4 linked regions of the Gimesia benthica genome follow. The protein of the gene in region 3 interacts with the protein of the main gene of each other region in a pairwise test. Links are inferred from orthologs where the notes say so. Each region holds a gene or a part of one and is shown on either strand. Other genes may lie near its edges. The genes, in order: F1728_RS32820, obgE, rplL and F1728_RS13615.

Region 1 (3,284 bases), 3.7 Mb from region 3 along the record:
CCTTTTCAGCGGCGAGTTTCTGTGCCCTCGACCAGTCTTCGGCTTCTGGTAGCAGTGCCTCATCTGCAGAATCGGATTCATCACTGGCAGGCTCATCGCCGAACAGGCTTTTCTGCCCGCGTGCGCGGTCCTTGTGAATCTTGAGAGCCGACTGCACTGCTCTTTCTACAGTCAGCATTAATTGTGCCTGATTGCCGCCCAGGCTGTTCAAGGCACCAGCTTTGATTAGTGTTTCCAAGGTGCTGCGGTTTAACGATTTGGGGTCGACACGTTCGCACAGGTTATACAGGCTGCTGTATTGACCGTTTTCTTCCCGTTCTTTCACTACTTCTTCGAGGGCCTGCTCCCCGACCCCCTTGATGGCGCCCATGCCGAAACGAATCTTTTCGCCATCGACACTGAATTCCACATCGGACCGGTTGATGTCCGGTGGCAGAACTTCAATTTTCATTCTGCGGCAGTCATCGACATGCTCGTTGATTCGCTCATGGCTCTCCATCCCACAGGAAAGCAAGGCGGCCATGAATTCTTTGGGATAATGCGCTTTAAGGTACGCAGTTGCATAGGCTACCCCCCATAAGCTGTGGAGTGCGATTTATTGAAACCGTAACCGGCAAATTTTTCGATCATGTCGAAGAGTTCGATTGCCAGTTTTTCATCCATGTCCCGTTCTTTGGCACCTGCGATGTACTGGTCTTTGAACTCTGCGATGATTTTGAGCTTCTTCTTGCTGATCGCTTTAATACAACGATACGCGGCAGAAAGCTCAATCCCTCCGACGCGGTTCAGAATCCGCATCACCTGTTCCTGGTAAACCATCACGCCATAGGTTTCTTCCAGAATTTCATCCACGATCGGATGAACTTTAGGGATCGGAATCCGGTTGTGTTTCACATCGACGTACTGCATCACCATCCCCCCTTCCAGAGGACCCGGGCGATACAGGGCCGACGTAGCGATGATGTCCTGGAACTTGTCCGGCTTCATCTTGGTCAGCAGGTCACGCATTCCTCCACTTTCCAACTGGAAAATGCCCTTTGTTTCTCCGCGTTGCAGCAGGGCAAACGTTTCTTCATCGTCCAGAGGAAGCTGGTGCGGATTGATTTCAATCCCACAATGCTTCTTAACGTTCTGAACGGCTTTGTCCAGAATAGTGAGGTTTCGCAGACCGAGGAAGTCCATCTTGAGCAGCCCCACCGATTCCACGGTAGGACCATCCCACTGGGTGATAATGTCCGTTTTGCCGGTGATTGTCTGCAGGGGGACGACTTCAGAAAGTGGCAAGTCGGCGACCACCACTCCCGCAGCGTGGGTCCCTGCACTGCGGCAGAGACCTTCCAACTGCATAGCGAGATCAAGCAGCTGTTTTACTTCCATATCCTGGTCGTAGGCGGCTTGCAGATCGGGACTTTCCTTGATGGCATCTTTGATCTTGATCCCCAGTGAATCGGGAACCATCTTGGCAATTTCGTTGACGCGCGCGAGGGGGACGCCCAGCGCACGGCCGACATCACGGATGGCGGCTTTGGCCTTGAGTGTACCGAACGTTCCGATCTGGGCCACGCTGCGTTCGCCGTATTTCTTTTTGGTGTAGTCGATCACCAACTGACGGCGGTCACGACAGAAGTCGATATCGATATCGGGCGGTTCGGTACGGCTGGGGTCGAGAAATCGTTCGAACAGGAGATCGTACTTCAGGGGGCAGACCTGCGACATTCCCAGAAGGAAAGCTACAATGGCTCCACAAGCCGAACCACGGGCCGTACAGGGGATCTTCTCACTTTCAGCAAAGACGACAAAGTCCCACACGATCAGGAAGTAACTGGAGTAACCCATCTGCTCGATGACGCCCAGTTCCTTGTTAAGACGATCCCAGTGCGCCTGGCTCAATTCATCACCGTACTTGAGGGGCAGGCGTTCTTCACAGAGTTTGCGCAGATACTGAGTGTCTGTCATGCCATCCGGTGGCTGGAATACCGGGTAGAATTTTTTGTCCGACATCTGAATGTCGACCCGCTCGGCAACCTCCTGTGTGCGGGCAACCGCATCCTCAAAGCCGGGGAACGCGTTATACATTTCTTCCTGAGTACGGACGAAGAACTGGTCTCCTGTCATTTTCATCCGTTTTTCATCACTTACGACCGCACGCGTACTTACGCAGAGCAGTACGTCCTGGGCAACAGCATCTTCCTGTTCGACATAATGCGCATCGTTGGTGGCAACCAGTGGCAGGCCCATTTTGTTGGCCAGTTCGACTGTGCCTTCCATACACTGCCGCTGAATCTCCAGACCGGCATTCTGGATCTCCATATACACGCGATCGCCGAATACTTTTTCATACCAGGCGCATAGCTTTTCAGCCTCTTCCCAGTCTTCTCCCAGAATATGGTGCGACAGTTCGCCTGCGGCACAGCCTGTCAGCAGGATCAGTCCGTCGCTGTGGGCTTCCAGGATCTCCTTGTCGATTCGCGGCTTATAATAAAAGCCTTCAAGGTAAGACATGGATGAGAGTTTGATCAGGTTTTCGAACCCCTGACGATTCTGGGCCAGCAAGGTCAGGTGAAAACTGGCCTCTTTCATCCGCGAAGCCCCCTTTTCGAAACGGCTGCGGGGGGCAATATACGCTTCCAGACCCAGGATCGGATTGACTTCCTGACTCCGGCAATGGCTATAAAAGTCCATCGCTCCGTACAGGTTGCCGTGGTCGGTGATTGCCAGCGAGTTCATGCCTGCTTCTTTGATCTTGCTGACCATTTCCGGAATGCGGCTGGCGCCATCCAGCATGCTGAAATGAGTGTGACAATGCAGGTGAGCAAAAGGACGTGTGTCGCTCATGAGTTTCCGTGCTCCCATATGATGGCTGCCGTCCAGGCAGTTATTGGCTTGCGCAGTGAGAGATATCTAAGGCAGGACACTGGGGAGAATTCCACGACAGTGCTCCAGTTAATGAGTGTATTTGGAATATTGGGTTTGTCAATCTACCTTACGCTACTGAGGTTTGGGTTTTTGATATGGACGAGCTTTGATGTTAAAAGCCTGGGAATTCAGGGCGTCTCTTTTCAGGCGACCAGATCCTGAAAGCTGCTGCAAGCTTGACTGACCTGAATCGTCAGGTGGCTTAGATCCAGAGATTGATGTACCAGTTTACGCCATCTGCGAGGGGCGGACAGAGGTCACAGGCCAGTAAGAGTGGCATATAGAATGCGGCGAAGAATGGGGAGCTCATTGAGTGGTACGAAGCAAACCATTGCCAGAACAATGGACCGATGGAAAGGATGTATATC
Region 2 (3,279 bases), 780 kb from region 3 along the record:
CCAGGGAGTAACCTTCGGCATACAACGTCAGGACCTGCTGCATCTCTTCGGGGTATTCGGTCATGGAGAGCAGCTGACGCAGCGGGATGCGTTTGTTGGTGCCCATCACCTGGCGGTTCAGCAGTCGCTGACGACGTTTTTCAGATTCGTGTTCCACAATCGTCGCAGCCCCTTCATCGGCCCAGCGGGGAAGCGGACGACGGAAGTGACAGGCGAAGATGGTGTGATTGACTTCGTGAGGCAGCACGGAATCGAGGATGCGTTCCAGCGTGCCCTGGATCTGCATATCCCAGCCAAACACGTGACCACGATCGAACGAGAAGGTGGTCGCACCGCCGGCACCATAGTTACCAACTTTGACTTTAATAGGACAGGGGGCATACCATTTGGGGAGTTCGTGTCCCAGCCAGGCAATCGCGAGTTCTTTGCGATACACCTCGGCGGCCTCACCCACCTGTTTGGCAATTTCGGGAGTCGGTGCGTGGGTCACAAAATTGGGGGTTTTGTATGAGGCACCCAGCGAGAAAAAAGCAGCCAGCAATAGTACGCAACAGCGATAGAGTTGAGCTTCCATGCCCTCTAGTTCCTTTTGGTTGCAGTCGTCGGCGGGATGACGACTGACAAACTCTCGGTTGTTGGTTACGGGATAGTTTTGGGTCGATCACTCGAATTGGGGATTGAGATTTGATCGGGGGTCCTGTAACTGATATCGGTGAATTCCATTCAGACCGATGCGGTTCGTGACAGGCAGAGGATCTTATTGCAAAGAAAAGACCAATGGCAAGCTGAGTTTAGAAACCCAACAGAATGTGTCCGAGTTCGTACTCGCTAAAATGCTGTCAGAATACAGCTTACGCATTTCCCAGAAAATTCGAAACACGCTGGCACGTGCCGACGATGTTCACCAGAAATGCTTGTAGATATTGCAAATCCGTCTGACGCGCTGCGGGAAATGCAAAAATTACAATCGCCTCAGCAGGGGCAAAAATGCGGTTTAAAAGCGAAGCCGGGCGAAGACCCAGCCCGCGATAAAACCGGCCAGCATGATCAGCCCCAACTCAGTAATACGCTGCGTTTCACTGCCCGTCACATGAAAAAATGCCTGGAACATAAAGCAGAGGACCATCATCACTCCCGCCCCATACAGGCCGAACCGGACGCGAACTTCGCCCGGCGTGGGCAGATCCTCATTCGGCTGGGGAGCCCCGGTTTCCGGTTTCGATGTTTCGGTTTCGGGCTCGGGCGTTTCGGACGGGGGCTGTTCGGCAGTCACGTCTGCTAAACCTCGTCTTCCAGGTCCTGAAGTGTATTGACGATCTTTCTGACCAGTTGATCCAGGCTCTCTCCGGTGGCAGAGGAGATCTGCAACACCGGCTGTCCCAGTTCTTCAGACAGCAGCTCGGTGACCGCTTCCGCATCGGGAAGTTCACATTTGGTGACAACCACGATTTCCGGACGATCCATCAGCGTAGCATCATAGAGCCGCATTTCTTCCCGAATCTGACGGTAATTCTCGATCGGGTCGGTCTGATCCATGGGAGCTGGCTCGACCAGATGCACCAGCACCCGTGTCCGCTCGACGTGCCGCAGGAATTCGTGTCCCAGCCCGATCCCCGCGTGGGCACCTTCAATCAGCCCGGGAATATCAGCCATCACGAACTGATGATCGAAGCCGACCCGGACCAGACCCAGGTTCGGGTATTTGGTCGTAAACGGATAGTCGGCGATTTCCGGATGGGCCTTGGAGAGTCGGCTGAGCAGCGTCGATTTCCCGGCATTCGGTTTCCCGACCAGCCCGACGTCTGCAATCAGCTTTAATTCGAGGGAAATATCGCGATGTTCTCCCGGCCCCCCCTTCTCGAATTCACGGGGCGTCTGGTGAGTGGCAGTAGCAAAATGACGATTGCCACGGCCTCCTTTGCCCCCTTTAGCGACAACCACCCGGTCGCCGCTCTCTTTCATATCACGCAGCAGGTGCCCGCGTTTGGTGTCGAGCACCAGTGTCCCGGGAGGAACCATGATCACAATGTCTTCCCCGTTACGACCGGTTTTCAGACTCCCCTGACCATGACCGCCGCGTTCGGCGTTCCAGTGCTTGTGACCAATGATATTCGCCAGGCTGTTGACGTTTTCATCCGCCAGCACCACGACATCGCCCCCCTTGCCGCCATCGCCACCATTCGGGCCGCCCCGCGGAACGTGGGCCTCTCTTCGGAAACTGGCACAACCATCTCCGCCGTCTCCGGCTTTACAATAAATGTCAACGCGATCAACAAACATGGGTTTCGTCTACTACTATCAGTCAGCTAACAGGTGATGAAATCAAGGGTTACAACGCATCAGCGGCAGCCCCGCAAAGCGATCCGCCGCCTCTATCTTCCCCGGTTCGGCGTAAAAATCAATGCCGTCTCAGCTCAGGGAGCCCTCTATCTGGACACCCGAACTGGATGAGAAGATCCCGGGGGATGTGTGCGGCATCGAACCAGATATTGTAGATGTTTAAGCGGAAAATACGAGGTCCTCTGATATCAATCTGCAACAAAGCCCGTTGATCGCAGCACTTCGCCAGGGATTTTGAAATTAGCGACTGTAGTCCCGCGGAATCTTTTCATCATAAACCGCTGCAGGCTGGTCACTTACAACCCCACTACCCGAATAAAAACGGATTGACCCGTTTTTCGCAGCGCCTTATACTCCCGCTCCCCCACACATGCCCGCAAGGATGCGATAAAGGAATGGCGTGATGAGTTCCCTGCCTGCAAGGTCGGTCATTGAGTTTTCCCAGTTTGATCAATTACGAGATGCGCGCGAAATTATTTTCAGCGAAGCCGCGGCATTGCGCCAGATGGGCAGCGCGCTGGGTACCGAACTCTGTGACGCCGTCGATCTGATCCTCTCCCGACCGGGAGCCGTCATCTTGACCGGCATGGGCAAAGCGGGACTGATCGCTCAGAAAATCTGCGCCACCCTCTCGTCGACGGGAACCCGTTCCCATTTTCTGCATCCCGCGGAAGCGATTCACGGCGACCTCGGTTGCCTGCACCAGGACGACACCGTACTGGCGTTGTCCAACAGTGGAGAGACGGAAGAACTCCGTCGGCTCCTGCCGATCATTCAGAAAATGGATCTCCCCATCATTGGAATTACCGCCCGCGAGACCAGCACCCTCGGTCGTGCTTCCCGGGTGGTACTCTGCCTGGGTGATCTCAAAGAGGCGGGCCCGCATCAGCTGGCGCCCTCCACCACCACCACCGCGATGCTGGCGATGGGCGATGCCCT
Region 3 (2,790 bases):
CATGACCGGCAGGATAAATCACATCTTCAGCAACGATCTTACCGACCAGCTTTTCGGCTGCATCTTTGTTGATCTTTTCTGATTTGGTTTCATAGAACAGCTTCACCAGGTCGGTGTCAGAAGAGTAATCTTTCGACATCGCCCGCAGCAGAGTCATCGCAGAGAACTTACCACTCTGGTCGATCCGCACACCCAGTGTGTCTTTCTTACCGACCACCAGCTCGATCCAGCTTCCACGCTCTGGAATCACGCGGCAGGAATATTCTTTCTTCTCACCAGGCTCTGAGCTGAGTACGAAGTCAACACCGGGAGAACGGTGCAGCTGGCTGACGATCGCACGCTCGGCACCATTGATGATGAATTCACCACCACCGATCATGACAGGCAGATCACCCAGGTAAACTTCTTCTTCGATCGGCTGCTCTTTCACCAGACGCAACCAGACGCGGAAAGGACGTCCGTAGGTCAGACGCAGCTGACGGCACTCGGTCGGAGTGTAACGAGGTTTTCCCAGTTCATACTTCACGTATTCCAACTGGTACTGTCCCTGATAACTCTCAATCGGGAAGACTTCACGAAGGATTTCTTCCAGGCCCTGGCTCTTGCGCTCACGGGGAGACTTATCGGCCTGAAGGAAGTTTGCATAGGAATCCGTCTGAATCTGTGTCAGATCAGACAATTCAAAACTATGCTCAATGGTACCAAAATTCTTAACAGTTTGAGTAGGAATCGTTCGCTGTGCTGGAATCGGCATTAAGATGATCTTTTCTACTTACCTGGTGCCAGATGTGGAATTACTCCGCGCAGACCGCTCACGCGGCTGAAAAGGAGCACTTGCCATGGATAGCGAGGAACCGCAGCGCGTACCTCGAGAGAATACAGCCCCGACTGCTGCATGAAAAGCGAATCGCTCGACGAAATTAAAGCCTGGTAAATCGCTCAATACTACTTTGCTATTCAAAAGAGAGTACAATGAGTCGATTGCTTAGACCATATGGGACTGACACGATGACTGATCGAAGCAGATAACTAAAGGAAACAAATCTATCAGCAACAAGGACATGCAACCAAGTGAAGTAGTCCTGAATAACAATAAACAAAAAAGCTAGCTCGCGCAACGACATACTATCGCAGCGCAACCTGCAGGCACTTATTCTAGACTGTTAAACACCACACTTCAATTGCACGCAGAAAAAAACCATATAAATGTACATAGTAACACAAGACTAACCTGTGCCAAAGCAAGCTTCAGCACAGGTTAAATCCAGATGGCTTTTTTCTCAGCGACGATTTACTTAACTTCAGCAGTACCGCCTGCTTCTTCGACTTCCTTAACCAGAGCTTCAGCATCTTCCTTGGAGACACCTTCTTTCAGTGGTTTAGGAGCACCTTCTACCAGTTCTTTGGCTTCCTTCAGACCGAGGCCTGTGGCGCCACGAACGACTTTAATGACAGGAATCTTGTTGTCACCGAATCCGGTCAGAATGACGTCGAATTCAGTCTTTTCTTCAGCAGCTTCACCGCCACCGTCTCCACCACCAGCAGGGCCAGCCATCATTACGGCGCCACCGGCTGCAGCTTTGATTCCATGAACTTCTTCGAGGTAATCAGCCAGTTCTTTAGCCTGGAGCAGAGTCAAACCAGCAATTTTGTCGCCCAGTTCTTTGGTTTCTTCACCAAATTCAGTTGTTGCTTCGGCTGTCGCCATCTTCTCTTTCCTTTCGCACGAATGCGTAAAAAAAATCTCTCAATAGTGTAAATCAAATCAACGCCGCTACGTCACTACGGTCGTTGCTACAAATTTATGAATATCCGCCTCAGGGAGAGACAGACCGGCCGTCTATCCTTCTTCGCCTTCGGCGATCGACTTGATCTGCCCGACCACGGTTCCACCGGGCCCTTTGATTGCACCTGCAAGCTGTGAACCAGGTCCGAGGATTCGACCGACAATGTCTGCGATCAGTTCCACACGACCCGGGCTCTTGCTCAGCTTGGTCACATCATCAGTGGACAGCGAGGTTCCCTCTGTCAGACCACCCTTGATGTCGAGCTCCTGGATTTCCTTGGCCCATTTGCTCATCTCTTTAGAGAGCTCAACGATATCTTCACCACCCCAGACCAGAGTTGAAGGCCCCTTAAGAACCTCTTCCAACCCTTCAATGCCTTTATTGGCAAATGCCCGTCGAGCGAGTGAGTTCTTGACTGTCAGAGCAGTGAGCCCCTTTTCCTGCAGCTTGATACGAAAACTGTTATCAGTAATCGCATCCACTTTTGCAGAATCTATCACGACGAAGTCGCGGACATCGCCGATCTGGGATTCAATCTCCGAGATGATCATTTCTTTTACAAATTTACTCATTGGATCTCTTCCAGCTTGTTAAACGCCGAAAACAGCAATATGTGATGTTATATAAAATCTGTCAGGATTCGACGCTCCCCACTACAGGGCAACAGAAATCCCCGGGCTCATGGTTGCCGAAACGGCGACGTTTCTCACATAAGCACCTTTGACTGAAGAAGGACGCAAGCTGTCCAGATACTTCAGCATCGCCTGGATATTTTCGATTAACTGAGTTGGTTCAAACGACATTTTGCCAACCCGGCAATGCACGTTTCCACCAGCGTCGACACGAAATTCGACTTTACCAGCCTTGTAATCTTTGACTGCAGTTTCCACATCCTGGGTAACCGTACCAGCACGAGGCGAAGGCATCAGACCGCGTGGACCAAGCACACGACCGAGTGGACCAACCACACCCATCATATCGGGAGTTGCGATCGCGACGTCAA
Region 4 (3,354 bases), 700 kb from region 3 along the record:
GCGTAGTTCTTGTCCGAGAATTTCCCCCCGGCATGCAGGGTCGTCAGAATCAGTTCCAGGGCCGACTTCTTGGTCTTGGAGTGCTTGTCGACCGGAATACCACGACCGTTGTCTTTGACACTGCACGACGCACCATCTTTATGCAGCGTGACCACAATCGTGTCCGCTTCATTGGCCAGGTATTCGTCGACCGAGTTGTCCACGATTTCCCAGAGCAGGTGATGCAGTCCGCGAATGTCGACACCCCCGATATACATCGAAGGCCGTCTGCGGACCGCTTCGAGCCCCTCCAGAACTTCGATGTCATCAGCGGAGTATTTTTTAGCGTCAGATGATTTTGCTGCCGTTGCCATAATTTTACTGGTCGTCTTTTCTCAATGAACTTGTAACTGAATTGTTTGTCTGCTCGCGATGGGAACATCGCCCCGCTGCAGGCTTATTCCTGTTCGATCTCGTCCCAGTCCACCACTTCAATGGGCGGATAGAGGATCTCGGCGAATCCGCTCCGCTGGCTGGTTTTGACCCCTTTACCACCGCGAGACGTGACGCCGTACTTCATCTGCCCGAACGTCATTTTCTTGCCACTGGTATTGATGACCCGCAGACAGTCGCTGGGTCGTGTGAGCTGCAGGGCACCCATGACGGAGTCCCCTTTTTCCAGCTTGATCCCTTTAACCCCTTTACCGGGATTCGAGAGCAGGGCTGCTTCTTCGATCTCACAGTGTAACACACGGGCATCTTTGGTTGCGATAAACATCGTTTCCGCCTCATCCACCAGGCCGGCATAGACCACCCGGTCGTCTTTTCCGAGCCGACAGAATTTACGGCCCGCTTTCGTCGATGCCTGGCGGAACAGGCTGAACGAAATCCGCATGATCTGCCCCTTTTCGGTGACGATCAGCAGGTGCGGCGTAGGAATCGGCTCTTTCTTCGTCGCTTTATCTTCTGGTGTGAACCGGGCGTCTGTCGTAATCGCAGCGACCAGGCTCGCCCCGTCACCCATGCGGGCATGTTTCGAAAGCGGCTCACCGTAACCCGAGGAGACCGGAACCTGCTCGATCGGCAGCGTATAGGCGACGCCATCGCTGGAGAAGAACACCACATGATCCAGGGTGCTTCCCGGTGCGACATCCAGCACGCTGTCTCCCTCGCGGACACGCGTTTTGGCGAGTTCTCGGGTATCGCCTTTGGTCTGCAGCCGTCCGACACGTTTGATCCATCCCTCGCGGGTGACCACCACGTTCGTGTTTTCTTTGACGATATACGCCTGCGGATCGAACTCGGTAATTTCGTCCGAAGAACCCAGCTTCGTCTGGCGTTTCTCGGGGAATTCCTCGCCCAGTTCCTTCAGTTCGGTTTCAACGACCTTCCAGAGTCGTTTGTCGGAAGCCAGGATCTTGCGAATCCGGTCCGCTTCGGCCCGTTTCTCTTCCAGCTCCTCGCGAATCGTATTGATTTCCAGTTTCGAGATGCGGTACAGCTGCAGTTCCAGAATGGCCATGGTCTGGATTTCATCCAGCGGAAATTCGGCCATCAGCTTCTGAGCGGCATCCTGTTTCCCGTTACTGGCACGAATCAGTTTCAGGGCTTTATCCAGCCCGTTGAAGATGATTTCGAAACCTTCCAGGATATGGATCCGGCGTTCCAGCTGTTCCAGCTGATATTCGAAGCGGCGGCGGACCGTAATGAAACGGAAGTCCAGGAAGTACTGTAACATCTCCCGCAGATCGCAACGGTGGGGGATCAGCACGTCTGAATCATCGGGAACCAGGCAGGTCAGGTTGACGGCGAAGTTCTGTTCCAGGTGCGTGTGCTTGTACAGGAAGGCCATTACCGTTTCAGGGTCGGCATCCGGCTTGATCTCCAGGACGATCTTCAGACCGTTCTTGTCGTCCGTTTCGTCCGCGACATCCAGCAGCTGGGGCAGCTTCCGCGATTCGACAATACCCCCGATTTCCGACAGCAGAGATCCGGTTTCGACGGCATAAGGTACCGAATAAACGATCAGCCGCTGGGCATTTTTCGAACTGGCTTTTTTGTCTGTATCGATCTTCCACTCGCCCCGGATTTTGATCGGTCCGCGGCCATCCTTATAGACATTGGTGAGAGAGCGTTTGTCCGTGACGATCCGGCCTCCCAGCGGGAAGTCGGGACCTTTAATGTATTTCATTAATTGGGCCACGGTCGCATCGGGATGATGGATCAGGTGCGTGCAGGCTTTGACTACTTCACCCAGATTGTGAGGTGGAATGTTCGTCGCCATCCCGACGGCAATCCCGTGTACTCCGTTAACCAGCAGGTTAGGGAAGCGGGCCGGCAGCACGACCGGCTCATTGCGGGTACCATCATAGTTGGGACGCATTTCGACGGTCTGGTATCGCAGCTCATTCATCAGATGCTCTGCGATGCCGGTCAGACGGGCTTCCGTATAACGGGCAGCAGCGGCCGGCAGACCCATAATCGAACCGAAGTTCCCCTGACCATTGACCAGAGGGTTCCTCAGGTTGAAGTCCTGGGCCAGACGGACCAGGGCATCGTACACGGAAGCGTCACCGTGAGGATGGTAGTTACCCGTGGTATCACCACAGATTTTGGCACACTTACGGGGCTTCGCATTGGCCACCAGACGCAAGTCGTGGTACATGACATACAAAATGCGGCGTTGTACCGGCTTCAGACCGTCCCGGACATCAGGCAACGCCCGGGAAGTGATGACTGACATCGCGTAGTTCAGATAGCGACGTCGCGTGACCTCACTGATGGGAACATATTCAATACGGTCCGTTTCAACGCTGGCGTTTCCGTTGGTGCCATTCTCTGCGCCGTTACTGGCTGATTTTCGTTTCGCCAAGAGTCTCTCCAAAAACTTCGATTACCCGTCCTGACTGAAGGTCAGCAGACGACCATCAGTATATCGATCTCAGGCGGGCTTATTATTCAGAATTCGGGTCATTCCCGCTGGTAGTTTAAGAAAAATGTGTCGAATTTTCTGTTTGTGAAAACATTGAGGATTGTATCTGTTAAGACGATTATTGAACAGATAAGGCCACTCGTAACCCGTTAAATAGACAATAATTCGGGAAAATAGGACGAATCGTCATCGTAGTTACAAAATGACTCATTCCGACGATTCCTGCCAGCCGAAATTTGGACTAGTGGCTTTCTTTTCGAGAGGGTCGCAATCTGGCGATTGAAACATACAAAATTGACCGGAACTCTGAAAAGTGAAAATTCATCTATTTCGGGGCTCGCTGCGGTCTTTGTGACATGACTCAGCCACAACGGGGAACCAGTACCGGTTCAGACACAAGACATTTGAACATTATAATTGACTGACGGAGGTCCGACGAGCCT

Evidence for each region.
Region 1: the proteins of rplL (region 3) and F1728_RS32820 interact in binary tests that used the Escherichia coli proteins (3 or more experiments, as listed by UniProt). The link is inferred for Gimesia benthica from one-to-one orthologs.
Region 2: the proteins of rplL (region 3) and obgE interact in binary tests that used the Escherichia coli proteins (3 or more experiments, as listed by UniProt). The link is inferred for Gimesia benthica from one-to-one orthologs.
Region 4: the proteins of rplL (region 3) and F1728_RS13615 interact in binary tests that used the Escherichia coli proteins (3 or more experiments, as listed by UniProt). The link is inferred for Gimesia benthica from one-to-one orthologs.

Annotation. Positions count from the first base shown.
Region 1 is NZ_CP043930.1:565,680-568,963, reverse strand. What follows is about bases 202-3,146. They hold F1728_RS32820 (DNA polymerase III subunit alpha), read right to left. Parts: upstream 2,836-3,146; coding sequence 568-2,835; downstream 202-567. Other genes in these bases: F1728_RS02365 (hypothetical protein), read right to left, coding at 3,119-3,146; F1728_RS32825 (helix-hairpin-helix domain-containing protein), read right to left, coding at 202-523. Also shown: more of F1728_RS32825, read right to left, coding at 1-201; more of F1728_RS02365, read right to left, coding at 3,147-3,284. UniProt on the Escherichia coli protein: DNA polymerase III is a complex, multichain enzyme responsible for most of the replicative synthesis in bacteria. This DNA polymerase also exhibits 3' to 5' exonuclease activity. The alpha chain is the DNA polymerase catalytic subunit.
Region 2 is NZ_CP043930.1:3,517,975-3,521,253, forward strand. What follows is about bases 280-3,219. They hold obgE (GTPase ObgE), read right to left. Parts: upstream 2,281-3,219; coding sequence 1,279-2,280; downstream 280-1,278. Other genes in these bases: F1728_RS13290 (hypothetical protein), read right to left, coding at 280-574; F1728_RS13295 (hypothetical protein), read right to left, coding at 995-1,273; F1728_RS32195 (hypothetical protein), read left to right, coding at 2,317-2,451; F1728_RS13305 (KpsF/GutQ family sugar-phosphate isomerase), read left to right, coding at 2,744-3,219. Also shown: more of F1728_RS13290, read right to left, coding at 1-279; more of F1728_RS13305, read left to right, coding at 3,220-3,279. UniProt on the Escherichia coli protein: An essential GTPase which binds GTP, GDP and possibly (p)ppGpp with moderate affinity, with high nucleotide exchange rates and a fairly low GTP hydrolysis rate.
Region 3 is NZ_CP043930.1:4,300,357-4,303,146, reverse strand. It holds rplL (50S ribosomal protein L7/L12), read right to left. Parts: upstream 1,709-2,790; coding sequence 1,292-1,708; downstream 1-1,291. Other genes in the region: rplA (50S ribosomal protein L1), read right to left, coding at 2,441-2,790; rplJ (50S ribosomal protein L10), read right to left, coding at 1,841-2,359; rpoB (DNA-directed RNA polymerase subunit beta), read right to left, coding at 1-754. UniProt on the Escherichia coli protein: The binding site for several of the GTPase factors involved in protein synthesis (IF-2, EF-Tu, EF-G and RF3). Is thus essential for accurate translation.
Region 4 is NZ_CP043930.1:3,598,455-3,601,808, reverse strand. What follows is about bases 145-3,159. They hold F1728_RS13615 (DNA gyrase/topoisomerase IV subunit A), read right to left. Parts: upstream 2,852-3,159; coding sequence 437-2,851; downstream 145-436. Other genes in these bases: F1728_RS13620 (DNA gyrase/topoisomerase IV subunit B), read right to left, coding at 145-353. In the rest of the region: more of F1728_RS13620, read right to left, coding at 1-144. UniProt on the Escherichia coli protein: Topoisomerase IV is essential for chromosome segregation; it is the principal protein responsible for decatenating newly replicated chromosomes. It relaxes supercoiled DNA.